DNA from 3 places in the Neobacillus sp. PVCKKU3 genome. Region 3 is predicted to be linked to each of the others. Evidence: riboswitches for the same ligand, from Rfam matches in the RefSeq annotation. Region 3 holds a riboswitch; each other region holds the start of a gene.
The links. A riboswitch is a leader RNA that binds a small molecule or an ion and turns the genes downstream of it on or off. The one in region 3 is predicted to bind cyclic di-GMP.
Positions count from the first base shown of each region.

Region 1: linked by a shared signal. The riboswitch ahead of ACNQGS_RS12175 (DMT family transporter) and the one ahead of ACNQGS_RS21860 (hypothetical protein) in region 3 are both predicted to bind cyclic di-GMP.
Region 2: linked by a shared signal. The riboswitch ahead of flgB (flagellar basal body rod protein FlgB) and the one ahead of ACNQGS_RS21860 (hypothetical protein) in region 3 are both predicted to bind cyclic di-GMP.

Region 1 is NZ_JBLVQN010000015.1:72,408-76,703, forward strand. It holds gene ACNQGS_RS12170 (aminopeptidase) at 1-212, shown strand, start outside; gene ACNQGS_RS12175 (DMT family transporter) at 528-1,466, opposite strand; cyclic di-GMP riboswitch class I at 1,798-1,893, opposite strand; gene ACNQGS_RS12180 (OmpA family protein) at 1,974-2,699, opposite strand; gene motA (flagellar motor stator protein MotA) at 2,775-3,566, opposite strand; gene ACNQGS_RS12190 (YaaR family protein) at 3,670-4,110, shown strand; gene ACNQGS_RS12195 (flagellar basal body-associated FliL family protein) at 4,136-4,296, shown strand, end outside.
Region 2 is NZ_JBLVQN010000015.1:94,572-98,867, reverse strand. It holds gene fliF (flagellar basal-body MS-ring/collar protein FliF) at 1-1,338, opposite strand, end outside; gene fliE (flagellar hook-basal body complex protein FliE) at 1,477-1,776, opposite strand; gene flgC (flagellar basal body rod protein FlgC) at 1,790-2,236, opposite strand; gene flgB (flagellar basal body rod protein FlgB) at 2,247-2,636, opposite strand; cyclic di-GMP riboswitch class I at 2,739-2,826, opposite strand; gene fliS (flagellar export chaperone FliS) at 2,945-3,322, opposite strand; gene fliT (flagellar protein FliT) at 3,340-3,693, opposite strand; gene fliD (flagellar filament capping protein FliD) at 3,697-4,296, opposite strand, start outside.
Region 3 is NZ_JBLVQN010000038.1:5,681-9,976, forward strand. It holds gene ACNQGS_RS21850 (permease) at 1-584, shown strand, start outside; gene ACNQGS_RS21855 (TIGR03943 family putative permease subunit) at 598-1,464, shown strand; gene ACNQGS_RS21860 (hypothetical protein) at 1,554-1,769, opposite strand; cyclic di-GMP riboswitch class I at 1,799-1,882, opposite strand; gene ACNQGS_RS21865 (metallophosphoesterase family protein) at 2,035-3,252, opposite strand; gene lipP1 (LipP1 family hormone-sensitive lipase) at 3,586-4,296, opposite strand, start outside.

The DNA.
Region 1 (4,296 bases), on a different contig from region 3:
TCATCGCCGAATTTGGCATCGGCACCAACAAAAAAGCCCGCCTGACCGGTAACGTCCTAGAAGACGAAAAAGTATTCGGAACCGTCCACATCGCCTTCGGCAGCAACAAACCATTCGGCGGCACCAACGAAGCCGGCGTACACATCGACTGCGTCATTAAAAACCCCGCAGTCACAATGATGCATGGGGACGGTTCTCGTGTCTCATTTTGAGGCAGAGGGACGGTTCGAGACCACTGAAAAACACTTGCAAATAATTGGAAGTTTTTCAGGATAAATAATTTCTACGAATAAAAAGAAAAATCCCCCATTTGGGTGTAATGGAATTGTCGAGAAACCATTACCAAGAGGGGGATTATCCATGCTTAAAGACAAAAATATGCAATTTAGCATCTATTCATTATTGAAGAAAATAGAGATATCTACCGATTTTTAACAAAACATGCATGACCGGTTAAAAAAGTGTTAGTAAAAAGTCGATTTTTCAGTTGTCTCGGACGGTTCTCATGCATCAAAAACCCCGTGAGCTTAGGCCCCGGGGGTTTCGTTTATGTGGAAGTTTTCGTTTTCAGCTGCTTTCTGCATTGGCGGGGCGGCTTTTTGTTTTTTGCTCATGAAGAAGAAGACGCCGAGCAAGACGAGGAGGCCGCCGGCGATTTGCCAGCCTGATAATCGCTCCCCGAGTAAAATGACAGCTAAAATCGTGCTGCCGACTGGTTCGCCGAGAATACTCATCGAAATGGTTGTCGCGTTCACATAGTTTAATAGCCAGTTATTAATCACATGGCTAAGGCTCGGAACGATGGCTAGCAGTAGGAAAATCCCCCATTCTTTAGGCGGATAATCGAGAAAAGGCACTCCGGCCCATAGATTATAAACAACAAGCACAATCCCCGCACAGAGGAACACGCTAAAGCTGTATATCCAGTGGGATACATTTTTCACGACGGTTTGCCCGATAAATAAATAACCGACCACCGCGATAACGCTGAAAAAGGAGAGAAGATCGCCACGGATGGCATCAGCGCTTAAGCCGAAGTCTCCCCAGCCAATCATCATCGCTCCGATGATTGCAATCCCCATAGTAGCCAGTGCGGAAGCAGTCGTTCTTTCTTTAAAAAGAAAAAATCCGCCTACCAGCGAAATAATCGGCTGCAGGGCGAGAATGATGGTCGAGCTTGCAACCGTGGTTAACTTTAAGGAGCCGAACCAAAGAACAAAATGCAGGGCCAGAAAAACTCCGGAGAAAAAGAGCATGGCGCCATTTTTTGGACTCACTTTTTTAAACTCCTTGCGCTTCACCCAGACCATCGGGGCCAATAACAAACTGGCAAACAACATTCGGTACATACTTAAAATAGAAGCCGGCGCGTCGGACCATTTCACAAAGATAGCCGAAAACGATATGGCAATAATGGATATAGTGAGCGCCAGGCTGATGGATTTTGAACTTATAGATTGTTTCATTGCTGCTTCCTTCCTTGATGGTGTTTTGAATGAACTCTCACAAATCTATTACTATTATCGCAGATATTGTTAGAAATTCGTAGACCTTTATTTTCCATGTCCAAAACCAATCAAGGGAGGAATTAATTCTCAACAATAACTATTTAATCTCATTTTATGGTAAGTAATCTTTTGTTCGAGCTTGCACTGCAACTCATAGTCAAGACAGTCTGCAAGCAACAGCTCATGGTAATTCACCCTAAACAAGTGCCACTCTTTTTTGAATTTAGCTAATAATGTATTCATTCCATTTCCACTCCTCTTCTATTGTCATAAATCGCAGGAGTCCGTATTCGGAAGCTGGCTAGCATGATGATCGGAATGACCAATGACCTTAGCCCCTGTAGCTTTGCGTCGCCATTTTTCAATGGGTTTGCCTTTATCGTACGATTTATGGAATTACTACTATTTTGACGATGAACAACTTGTCTCAGCAAGTGTTTTCCCGTTTTTTATATTGGGAAAAAATTATTCTTGGACTTTTAGAATCATGATATCTACCCGCCGGTTGGCCTGCCGGTGCTCTACTGTGTCATTCGGATACAGCGGCTTTTGCTCGCCAAAGCCGGCAAATTGCAATTTATCAGAAGAGATGCCATTTTGCTCAAAAAAGTAAAGAACGGACAAAGCACGGGCAGACGACAATTCCCAGTTCGACCTGAATCTGCCCCCGGTAATCGGGACATTATCCGTGTGGCCCTCAATGCTGATAGGGTTTTGCACTCCTTTAATCAAATCCAGCAAGTCACCCAAAATTGCAGGGGAATTTCCCTTCAATTCGGCGCTGCCGGACTCAAACAAAATGACATCCTTTAGGGAAAGCTTGATTCCCTTAGGCTCGTCCTGAACGGTGATGACCTTTTCCAAGCCGCGTGCCTCTATATAGCTTTGAATATTCTCCATCAGGCTGTGCAATTTTTCATTCTCTTCCTGTTTCTCTACCTTGCCGGCAGTTTTTTCGAGCGGCTTCACCACAGGAGAGCTGGCATTTTCTTTTAAAATCAAACTGCTTCCTTTGCCGCTCAAAGCTGAATTCATCGAAACCATGATTTGCTGCAGCTTTTCCGAATTGATACTGCTCGAAGCAAACAGGACGATAAACAAAGCAAGCAGCAGGGTCAAAAGGTCCGCGTAAGGAATTAACCAGCTTTCGTCCATATGCTCATCATTATCTTGCAGTCTCCGCCTCCTCACCGTTCTATTCCTCCTTTCTTACAAGATGTCCTAGTCAAAACGCAGCCTCTATTTTTCCAGCTTGAACTCACAGTCTTACAGACTCTCGACCTCTTTCACGACCATTTCCTCCTGTTTCAAACGTGCCTTTGTTGGCAAATAAACAGCCAGCTTTCGTTCAATCAATTTAGGTGTTAACCCTTCCTGGATGGCAAGAAGTCCCTCCATCATCATCAGTTTCAGGTCCTGCTCTTTTTTCGCAATGCGCTTCAGTTTATTGGAAATTGGATGCCACAGGACATATCCGGAAAAAATCCCTAACAAGGTCGCGATAAAGGCGGCGGCAATCGAGTGTCCGAGTTTGTCCATGTCCTGAAGATTTCCGAGCGCCGCAATTAAACCAACCACAGCACCCAAAACGCCTAGTGTCGGCGCATACGTCCCCGCCTGGCTGAAGACGAGGCTGCCGGCCTTGTGCCGGTCTGCCGCTGCTTCTAGCTCGCTAAACAAAATTTCCTCCATTTGGTCCCGGTCACTGCCGTCAATAATCATTTCAAGGCCATTTTTTAAAAAAGGATCCTCGACGGACTCGGAAATTTCCTCTAATGCAAGTACGCCTTCGCGCCTCGCCACCATCGACCACTCCACCATCATCTTGATGACTTCATCTTGGCTGGGCTGCTTTGGTTCGACAAAAGCAATTTTCAGCAGCATCGGAATTTTTTTTATTTCACTCATGGGAAAGGCGATAAACAAGGCAGAGATCGTTCCGCCAAAAATAATTAAAAAGGCAGCAGGGTTCGCCAACGCTTCAAACGATGCGCCTTTTAATACCATCCCTACACCGATAGAAACGATAGCCAGAATCAAACCGATAAATGTCGTCATAAATTTCTCCTTTTCTAATGATTGCTAAAATTAATAATTTATTGTAATTTAGTTTTACAAATATCGACAATCACAAACTTAAGCGTTTGGAAGGTGTTTTCTCTTGAAAGTCAGTCACGGATTTGGTGTCACAAACGATAAAATGTTTTTTCAAAAAGAAACGAAGCAAGCTGAATCATCCTCATTTCAACAGATATTGACAGATTCAAAAACCAATTTGGTAAAAGAGCAGCTAAGCTCCCTTTTAGACGGGATTCAAAAGCAAGGGGAGCGATTGGTTCAGTCACGAACGGCTGCTGATCTTCAAAAATATAAAAAATTAATTCAATCCTTTTTGCAGGAAGTTGTAAAAAATGGCCTCTCTTTAGAAATAACGGATTCTTTCACGTCAATGAATAGGGGGAGGAGGCTAAAAATTATTAAAGAGATTGATAAAAATCTGTTGGAGCTGTCGAAGAAAATTTTAGAAAAAGAGGATGCAAATATTCAATTGCTTGATAAGATAGGGGAAATCAAAGGCCTATTAATCGACCTCTATCTGTAATTTTGACACCAAAAGGATGAAAATGATGAAAAAAATCCTAACGCTAAGTGTAGTTCTTGTGTTAATCATCGCGGGCGGTCTTTTTTACTATCAATATCAAAAAAATAACCCTGTAAGCTCACAGGATAAGACGCTTGATCAGCTCGCTAATCAGACCATTCAAACGAAGCAAATCAGCACCAACCT
Region 2 (4,296 bases), on a different contig from region 3:
TTGACTTAAATCCGTCTTGGCAGGCGTCAAAACCTTTTTACCGGCAAATTCTCTTGGGAATACGGTGATGCGGTTGTTGATATCGGCATCCGTTAGCCCCTTATTGTCCTTAATCGCTGTCCGTACTACGTTGGCAATAATATTTCGGATATTATCCTGCGTATCCGCTGTTAAGGATGACGCATTTTTCGGATTCGGCGGTTCCACTCCGACGTTAATGGTCAAATCGTCAATCGTATACGGGCTTTCTACCATTTCCTTTGTAATCCGGTTGAATTCATAGTTGACGCGATTAACTTTTTCCTGGTAGTCATTTTTTCCGCCGCTGCCTTCAGCCGCATAGGCAGGCACATCGCCTTCACCGGTGCCGTCCACTCCGCTTGGAACGGCTCCCGATCCGCTGTAGGATTTCGTGACCTCTTCAACACTAACAGCCATTCCTTTATCGGAATCCGGAAGCGGTTCGACTAAATTCTGCTGCGTCCTCACCTGGTCGAAATTCAGCTTCACAAAGGTCTGGACCAGCACCTTATCCTGTCCGAGCATCGTGCCGAGCATCTGCTGGATGCTGCGCTGAATGTCCGCCTCTACCTTTTGCTTGATCTCTCGTTGGCTTTCATAGCTGTCTACCCCGGCAAAGGCATTATCGCCCGACTGCGGCAAAGACAGAAGCTGGCCATTTTCATCAGTGATGACGATGTTTTCTTCTGGCAGATTAGGAATACTCTTCGATGCTAGATGGTAAAGAGCTTTAATCTGTTGTTTTTCCAATTCGTAACCAGGCTCGAGATCAACAATAATCGATGCGCTCGCTTTCCCTTCCTCCTCCGGCCGAATAAACACGCTGTCCTTCGGAAGAGTAATCATGACCTCCGCATTTTTGACGCCGTTGATTTTCGTCATTAAATTGGCCAGCTGCCCTTGAATGACTTCCCTCTCGATGGCATCAAGCTCGCGGTCGGTTACGCCAAATTTCAAATCCTTTGTCTGCTCCGAAAAACTAATCGGACCGTTCTTTGGATACCCTTCTGCCGCCAGGTTGACGATCAGGTCTGCTGCCTGCTCTTTCGGAACGAGGATTTGTGTGCCATTATTGGACACTTCTATGTCCGTAACCCCCTGCTTTTCCAAGACGGCCTTAATCTCGCCAATTTCCTTTTGACTCAAGCTATTGGCATACAAAGGCACGAGGCTGGGCTTGGAAAAATAAAAAATACCAACGCTGAGAAGGGCCACTACTAAAATAAACGTACCAATATACAATGTTTTATTTTTCTTGCTCGCGTTTTTCCAAAACTGCGAGAGTTTTTCCTTGAAATCATTAAATTTCTGATTCATAAGCCCTCCGCTATGCTAGCCAAAAATCGGCTGCACCTTTAAAACCTGCATTCTTTACATGACTTCCTGATAAGGTGATGCACAAGAACCGTCCCTATGCCTCAGTGAAAAATGATGCACAAGAACCGTCCCCATGCCTCAAACTTGCATTCTCATGATTTCTTGGTAGGCTTCGACTACTTTGTCCCTTACTTGGGTTGTCAGCTGCAGGGCGATTTGTGCTTTTTGTGCAGCTATGGTGACGTCATGGATATTTTTTATTTCACCTGTGGCTATTTTTTCGGACATGTTTTCCGATTGGACAATTGTTTCATTTGCTTTCTGTAAGGCCTCGCTTAACGAGTTCGAAAAAGAGGTGCCTGACACGGAAGCGGGCTGTGCATTTTGAGTTTTTCCCACGATCGATGCTTGCGCCGGAAACAGCTGATCAATTCTCATTCTTTAACACTCCTTATCTGCCAATATCTAAGGCTTTCAGCGACATATTTTTTCCAACATTAAAGGCTGTGATGTTCGCTTCATAGGTACGGGAGGCTGTCATCAGATCGACCATTTCTTTTGTAATGTCCACGTTTGGCATCATCACGTAGCCTTCATTATTGGCATCGGGATGGGTCGGGTCATAAACCGGCCGAAACGGAGTCTTGTCTTCTACGATTCTTGTAACCTTGACCCCATTTGAATTCATTTCATTTTGCAAGAATTGGCTGAATGGGGTCCCTCCCGTCCCATTCGCTTGCACCTCGACCATCTTCCGCCGGTAAGGCATCCAGACCCCATCCACCAATTGGCCCCGGGTGGTCGTAGCATTGGCGATGTTGGAGGAGATTGTATCCATTTTTAAGCGCTGGGCAGTTAGGGCTGAAGAACTAATATTTAAGGGTTGGAACATCGACATTATGAATCACCTACCTGCTCTTAATTGCTGTTTTGAGTAAATTGAATTCTTCGCTTATCTGGTATGATAATGTTTGGTACCAAATCGAGTTTTTGGTCAACTCCGTCATCTCACTATCCATATCCACCCCATTGCCGCTATTTTGCATGATAGTAGGTTCCTGGGTCACCAAAGGCTTGCTTGAAGCAGCTATGCCGATTGGGATATGCTTGGCATTGGTTCTCTTCCCGTCAAAGCCAGCACCGGAAAGTTCTTGTTTTAAAATGTCTTCAAAAATAACCTTTTGGGGTTTATAGTTTGGGGTGTTCACATTGGCGATATTATTGGAAATGGCATTATGTCTTAACACAGAGGCATCTAAAGCACGTTGGACGAGATTAATATTTTGAAGCATCGACATGGATCAGCTCTCCTATCAAATATTCAGAATACTCAAATTTTAGTTTTTGGGACATAAAAAAGACCATTCCGAAGAATAGTCTAATAGGGTAAACTATGACTCTTCGGCAACTGGCTGGCGTAATCCCTTCGGATCCTTAGCCCCTATAGCTTTGCGTCGCTGGGTTTCCCCAGGTTTGCTATTATCGGATTGTATTTGTCGATTTTTGGAAATTATATTGTCGAATTTTTCCTACAAAAATAATAATACAATGGTTTTAGTAATCTGACAACAAAATTAATTAAAAAGGCCTACTTAACTTAAATTAGTTAAGCAGGCCGTACTATTTTCAGTGCTTCTTTCCAGGTATCCTGCAGTTCTGTTAACATTTTTTCCACTTCAACTAACAGTTGCTCTTCCTTTTTGATATTCGCCTCTATTAACTTTTCCTTCATGTAATCATAAAGTACTATGAAAGATTTTGAGATTTCGATATCCATATTCAGGGTAACCATTAATTCAGTGACAATTTTTTGAGCCCGCTGGATACGGTCATTAGCCCTTTGCCAGTCTTTTTTCTCCATTGCCATTCTGGCCTGAAGGATAAATTTAATCGCCCCGGTATATAACAAAAGGGGCAGCTCTTCTTTTTTCGCATATAGTACTTGATTATTTTCGTAGGATTGATAGGCATTATTCAGAGCCATCATCTCACACCTTTCCCTTATTTTCGCTTGTCGTAAAAAATTCCGCTTACCGCTGCCGCAGTTGGTTCCCCGTACTGCTGTTTGATTGTTTTCTCTTTTTGTAGAGAACCAATCGCCGCAAGAATCTTTTGCTTGGCCCTAGTTAATTTTTCCTGAAGCTTTCGTTCTAACGGGTGAATGCGCCGGAGCTCTTCCTTGATGGCTTCGCTCATGAGGATGGCGCCGTTACGTTGATCTAGCTCGTTTACTTTCTCAATGCACTGGTCTCGTTCTTGGAGCAGCTGTTCTATAAGTTCTACTTCATTCGTTTCTAGTAGATTGCTTGTCAGCTGATAGTAATCTTTTAAAAACTGCTCTTTTTGTTTCTCCATCGATTACATTCCACCACCCATTTGCTGCATCAGCCAGCTGCTTTGCGTATTCGATTTCTGGATGGCCTGCTCCATCGCCGTGAACTGCTTCCAGTAATAGCTTTCCTTTGTCTGCAGGCGTTTCTCCCAGGAATCAATTTGTTCATCCAGCCTCTTTAACGCTTTGGAAAGATAAGTGTCACTCGAATACCCAGCCGTTTTCGTAATATCCTTCATCGTTTCGTTGAGCTGGTCGTACAATCGCCAGGCGATACCGCTGTTTTGAAACTCATCGGCATTGTTAACTGTGTTGTTGGAGGAAGCCCCCATATCGTATTTTTTTGAAAAAAGCTGAGCGACTTGGTCTAGATTATTTTCCAGTGCAGCTTTTAATTTTATTTCATCGATGACGAGCTTGCCATTATCCCGGTAGTTAGTACTTGAGGTGATGCCGATTTCCGCCAGCGTATCGAAGTCACTGTGCATTATGGCAGGGTCCTTGTCACTGACTTTGGAATAGAGGATGGACCGCATTTTGTCGAGAGCGGAGGCAATCATCTGGTCATTTGAGAGTAGGCCGCTCTTTGCTTTTTCCTCCCACAGCTCGATTTCTTTGTCCTTCAT
Region 3 (4,296 bases):
ATCCGATTGTTCTTTTTTCAACGTATATCGCCTTTGGCAATAGCTGGACGATGGTTTGGTATCGTGCCGGGTTTGCCATTGTGGTTTCGATTTTAGTCGGGATTGTTCTTTCTTTCGTGGTCAAGACGAACCAGTTAAGGCTGAATGCCGATGAACATGGTCATGTCCATGACCATTCGAAACAAAATACGAAGCAAAAATTGGTCAGCGTGATCACTCATACCATCGATGAATTTTTCCACGTCGGAAAGTACTTGGTGATGGGTTCGTTAATCGCTTCAGCGATGCAAACCTTTATCCCGACTTCTACGTTGGCTGCACTTGGACATTCCAAAGTAGCGGGTGTTCTTGTCATGATGGCGCTGGCGTTCATTTTATCAATTTGTTCTGAAGCGGATGCGTTTGTTGCTTCGTCTTTCAGAAACACATTTTCACAAAGTTCAATTGTGACATTCTTGGTGTTTGGTGCAATGGTTGACATCAAGAACCTGCTGATGATGTTCGGAACGTTTAAGCCAAAATTCGTTATCCTGCTTGTTTCGTTAATTTCAGCATTCGTATTTATCGGTTCACTATTACTGTAAAGGAGGGAAGAATATGTTTCGCGTCGTGATTTTATTATTGTTTACCAACTTGTTTTTCTATTTGCATTTATCAGGAAACATTTCGAAGTATATTAATATGAAGTATTCCTTTCTTTCCTACAGTATGATTTATGCCCTATTCTTCCTAACTATTGTAGAAGGAATCAGATGGTACTTTAAAGAGAAAAAATCAGAGATAGAATTGGAATGTCATGAATGCCATCACGATCATTCACATGACCATAAAAAGCCTTCTTTTGGAAAAAAGCTAAAAAGAACGGTTTCGTATACGATGATTGTTCTTCCCGCTTTGACAGGTGTGTTTTTGCCGGTAGCGACCCTAGATTCACAATTAGTTAATGCCAAAGGATTTAGTTTTCCTACGTTAGAGGACGGGGCCGACCGTTATGGCATGCACCAAATATTAAATCCCGACATGAGTAAATTTATGGGCCAAGATGCATTTACGGATTTAGTCAAAAAGGAATTCAAATCGTATAAAGGAAATGACCATATTACCTTAACAGATGAGGACTATTTAAAAGGTCTGGAAGTCATCTACAACTTTTCCGGCGAATTTGTTGGGAAAACCATGACGATGAAGGGTTTTTCATATAACGGTCCGGGGTTAAACGGCAACCAAATCTTCTTATTCCGATTTGGGATTATTCACTGTATTGCCGACTCTGGTGTGTTCGGAATGATGATTCAATTCCCTGAAAATGTCCACATCCCAAATGATCAGTGGTACGAAGTAACAGGAACGATGGACACGATGTATTATCAGCCTTTTAAAATGAAAATTCCTATTTTAAAAGTAACGGATTATAAAATCATCGAGCAGCCGAAAGATGCTTATGTTTATAGGAATAGTTTTTAAAATAAAAAAGAAAGCTCCAAGCACTTTAAAAAGTCCATGGAGCTTTCTTTTTCAAGTGGCTTCTAGAGTTGCCCTTTTTTAGATGAACCCTAGTCAGCAAAGCCAGAATGGAATAACACCTTTCTTGTATCGTAACGTTCTAAGGCAACCAAAAATAACCTTCTTTTCAACAATTCTTTTTCTAAGAATTTATAATTTTTGTCGGCCATTTTTAGTAAAGCTGTTATGTACCCCTCTATAATATTTTCATCACTAAGTTCCACCACATCCATTTCAAGTTCGTTGTCATAAACATATGTAGTCAAAATGAAATCCCCCTAAAATATATACTATTTTAGGCAGCTCAGCCATCATAGTTTCAAACCTTAGACCTGTAGCTTTGCGTCCCACTCTTTCGAGAAGTTTGCCTTTATCTAAATAAACTAATTATTTATATTATATTACAATTTTTTCAAATATTACATAACAAAAATTATAAAGATTCATGGGAAGATGCATGGGGACGGTTCTTATGCCTCATTTTTGCTAGAAATTGAGGCGCGAGAACCGTCCCTATGCATCATCTTAAAATTAGCTTTTGATTACTTTTTCTTTCTTTTTGCTTTCATCTATTGGTGCAGGCGCAGTACTTTGGTCATTGGCAGTCAAATCGATGCCATAATCTTTAGCAAACACCATATGAGTTTCCACAAGAACGTCCTTCGTGTTTTCATCTAAATTGAAAACTCGGGCACCGCGCAATCTATTTCGGTCAGCCCCTGGTAGGCCGTATGCGCCAAAACCTGTGCTGCCTGAATAGCCAAGCAAGATTCCATAATAATTACCCATATAAGTATTGACATGGTCGTGTCCACAGAAGACCCCTTTGACATCCCCTCTTTCTAGCATTGCTGAAAACATTCCGCTGTTGATTGGACCCGGGCATTCCTCTTCATTTCTTTCACCCACAATATTGTGTTTAATCAAGGCCTTTGCGTGATGGGCATCCGTTCTTCCGTCAACACTTCCAAACCACATAAATCTGTGCTCCCAAAGCGGTATATGAATAAATACTAGCGATGGAACTTTATGACCCCATTGCTGTTCCAGTTTTTTTGACGTCTCATAATACCAGCTGACTTGGTTCATACGGAGCCAGTCCCAGGTTGGGTATCCTTGAAAATCTTGACCCGCAATCGTTTGAGGGGCATATCTTCCACTGTCAAGCAGCCAGAGGTTGAACGCTGCATCTGTCCCTTTTGAATTTTTGATAAGAAGATTCATGTTACCCGTACCTGTAACGTCTTTTACCCCAGGTGTGTTCATATTGTATCGGTAAGACATATAAATGCCCAGCATATCTTCCTCATTTAGGCCGCTTTTTGGAGTGGAATCCTCATCATGATTTCCGTATGTAATGGCCCACTTAATCCCTCTTTGCTCCATCGGCTGGGCCACATTGTTGATGGCTTGTTTCATTTCGCTAGGAGTGTCACAGCCCCCAGTGATGTTGTCTCCGTTAAGGACTACAAAATCCGGTTTCTCTGTATCAAGGACCTTTTCCATCAGTTGTATGGTACGGCGGTCAATATTTTCATCATCCTGTGTATCATTAAACTGAACAATCTTGAATTTGCCGTCTGGATTAAATTGAAGCTTCATATCATCATTTAATTCAGCATAAGCTGTCCCAGTAAACAAATCTTTTGGAAGGCCAGCTGCTCCGAGTGTTAATGCAAGTGTACCTATACCTCCGATTTTGATAAATTTCCTTCTGTCCATTTCTTTTTGTGAATCCAGATTACTCATAACAAAACCTCCTCTAGTTTTTTAAGTTCACAGTTTAAAAAATATATCTATTAATAACATAGCAAGGAGATTTTAATTCTCTGTATAGGTTATGTAAATTGTTGATTATAAATTGGTAAAGAATTCTAGACAAAGATAATCCATCTAATGATTATGAAAAATACATTAAAAAGAATCGTAAAAAATCACACCAAAATTTAGGTGCTAATAGAAAAACAGAGTAGCCACTGGTAGGACCACCCTGTTTTCAGTTGATTATTTTAAGGTCAATTTTACAATGGTTAAATATATCCTTCCTGTTTTGATTTAGCCTCCTAAAAATCTGCAATATATCTATCTAGTTTTTATAGCATTAAATGCATCCTTCAAGGCATTGGCTGCCTGGTTGATGGCGTTATGCGCCTCCGCTAACACCCCTGGCATCCAGAAGAAACCGTGAATCATTCCGTCATAGCGTGTCGCTTCCACCGGTACGCCTGCTGATTTCAGCCGTTCCGCATAGGCTTCCCCTTCATCGCGTAACGGGTCAAAGCCTGCCGTAATCACCAGCGCTGGCGGAAGTCCGCTTAAGTCCTCTGCCAATAATGGCGAAGCATACGGATTTTGGCCATCCTCTTCATTACGAAGATAATGATTCCAGAACCAGACCATTGTATTTTTTGTTAAAAAATAACCCTCGGCATTATCACGATAAGAGTCCGTGTCATAAGCGTGATTGGTAACAGGATAGATAAGCATTTGATAGGCAAATGAAGGGCCTCCCTGTTCACGAGCCATTAAGGCCACAACTGCTGCAAGGTTTCCGCCAGCACTATCACCTCCTACTGCAATACGCTCAGGGTCTACTTGAATCTCGGCAGCATTTTCCGCCACCCACTTAGCTGCAGCATACGAATCCTCAGCGGCAGTCGGGAATTTGTGCTCAGGTGCCAATCGGTAATCGACAGAAACAACGACACAACCCGCCCTGTTTGCCAACATACGGCAAGGCACGTCTACAGTATCCAGGTTGCCGATAACCCAGCCCCCGCCATGGTAATAAAC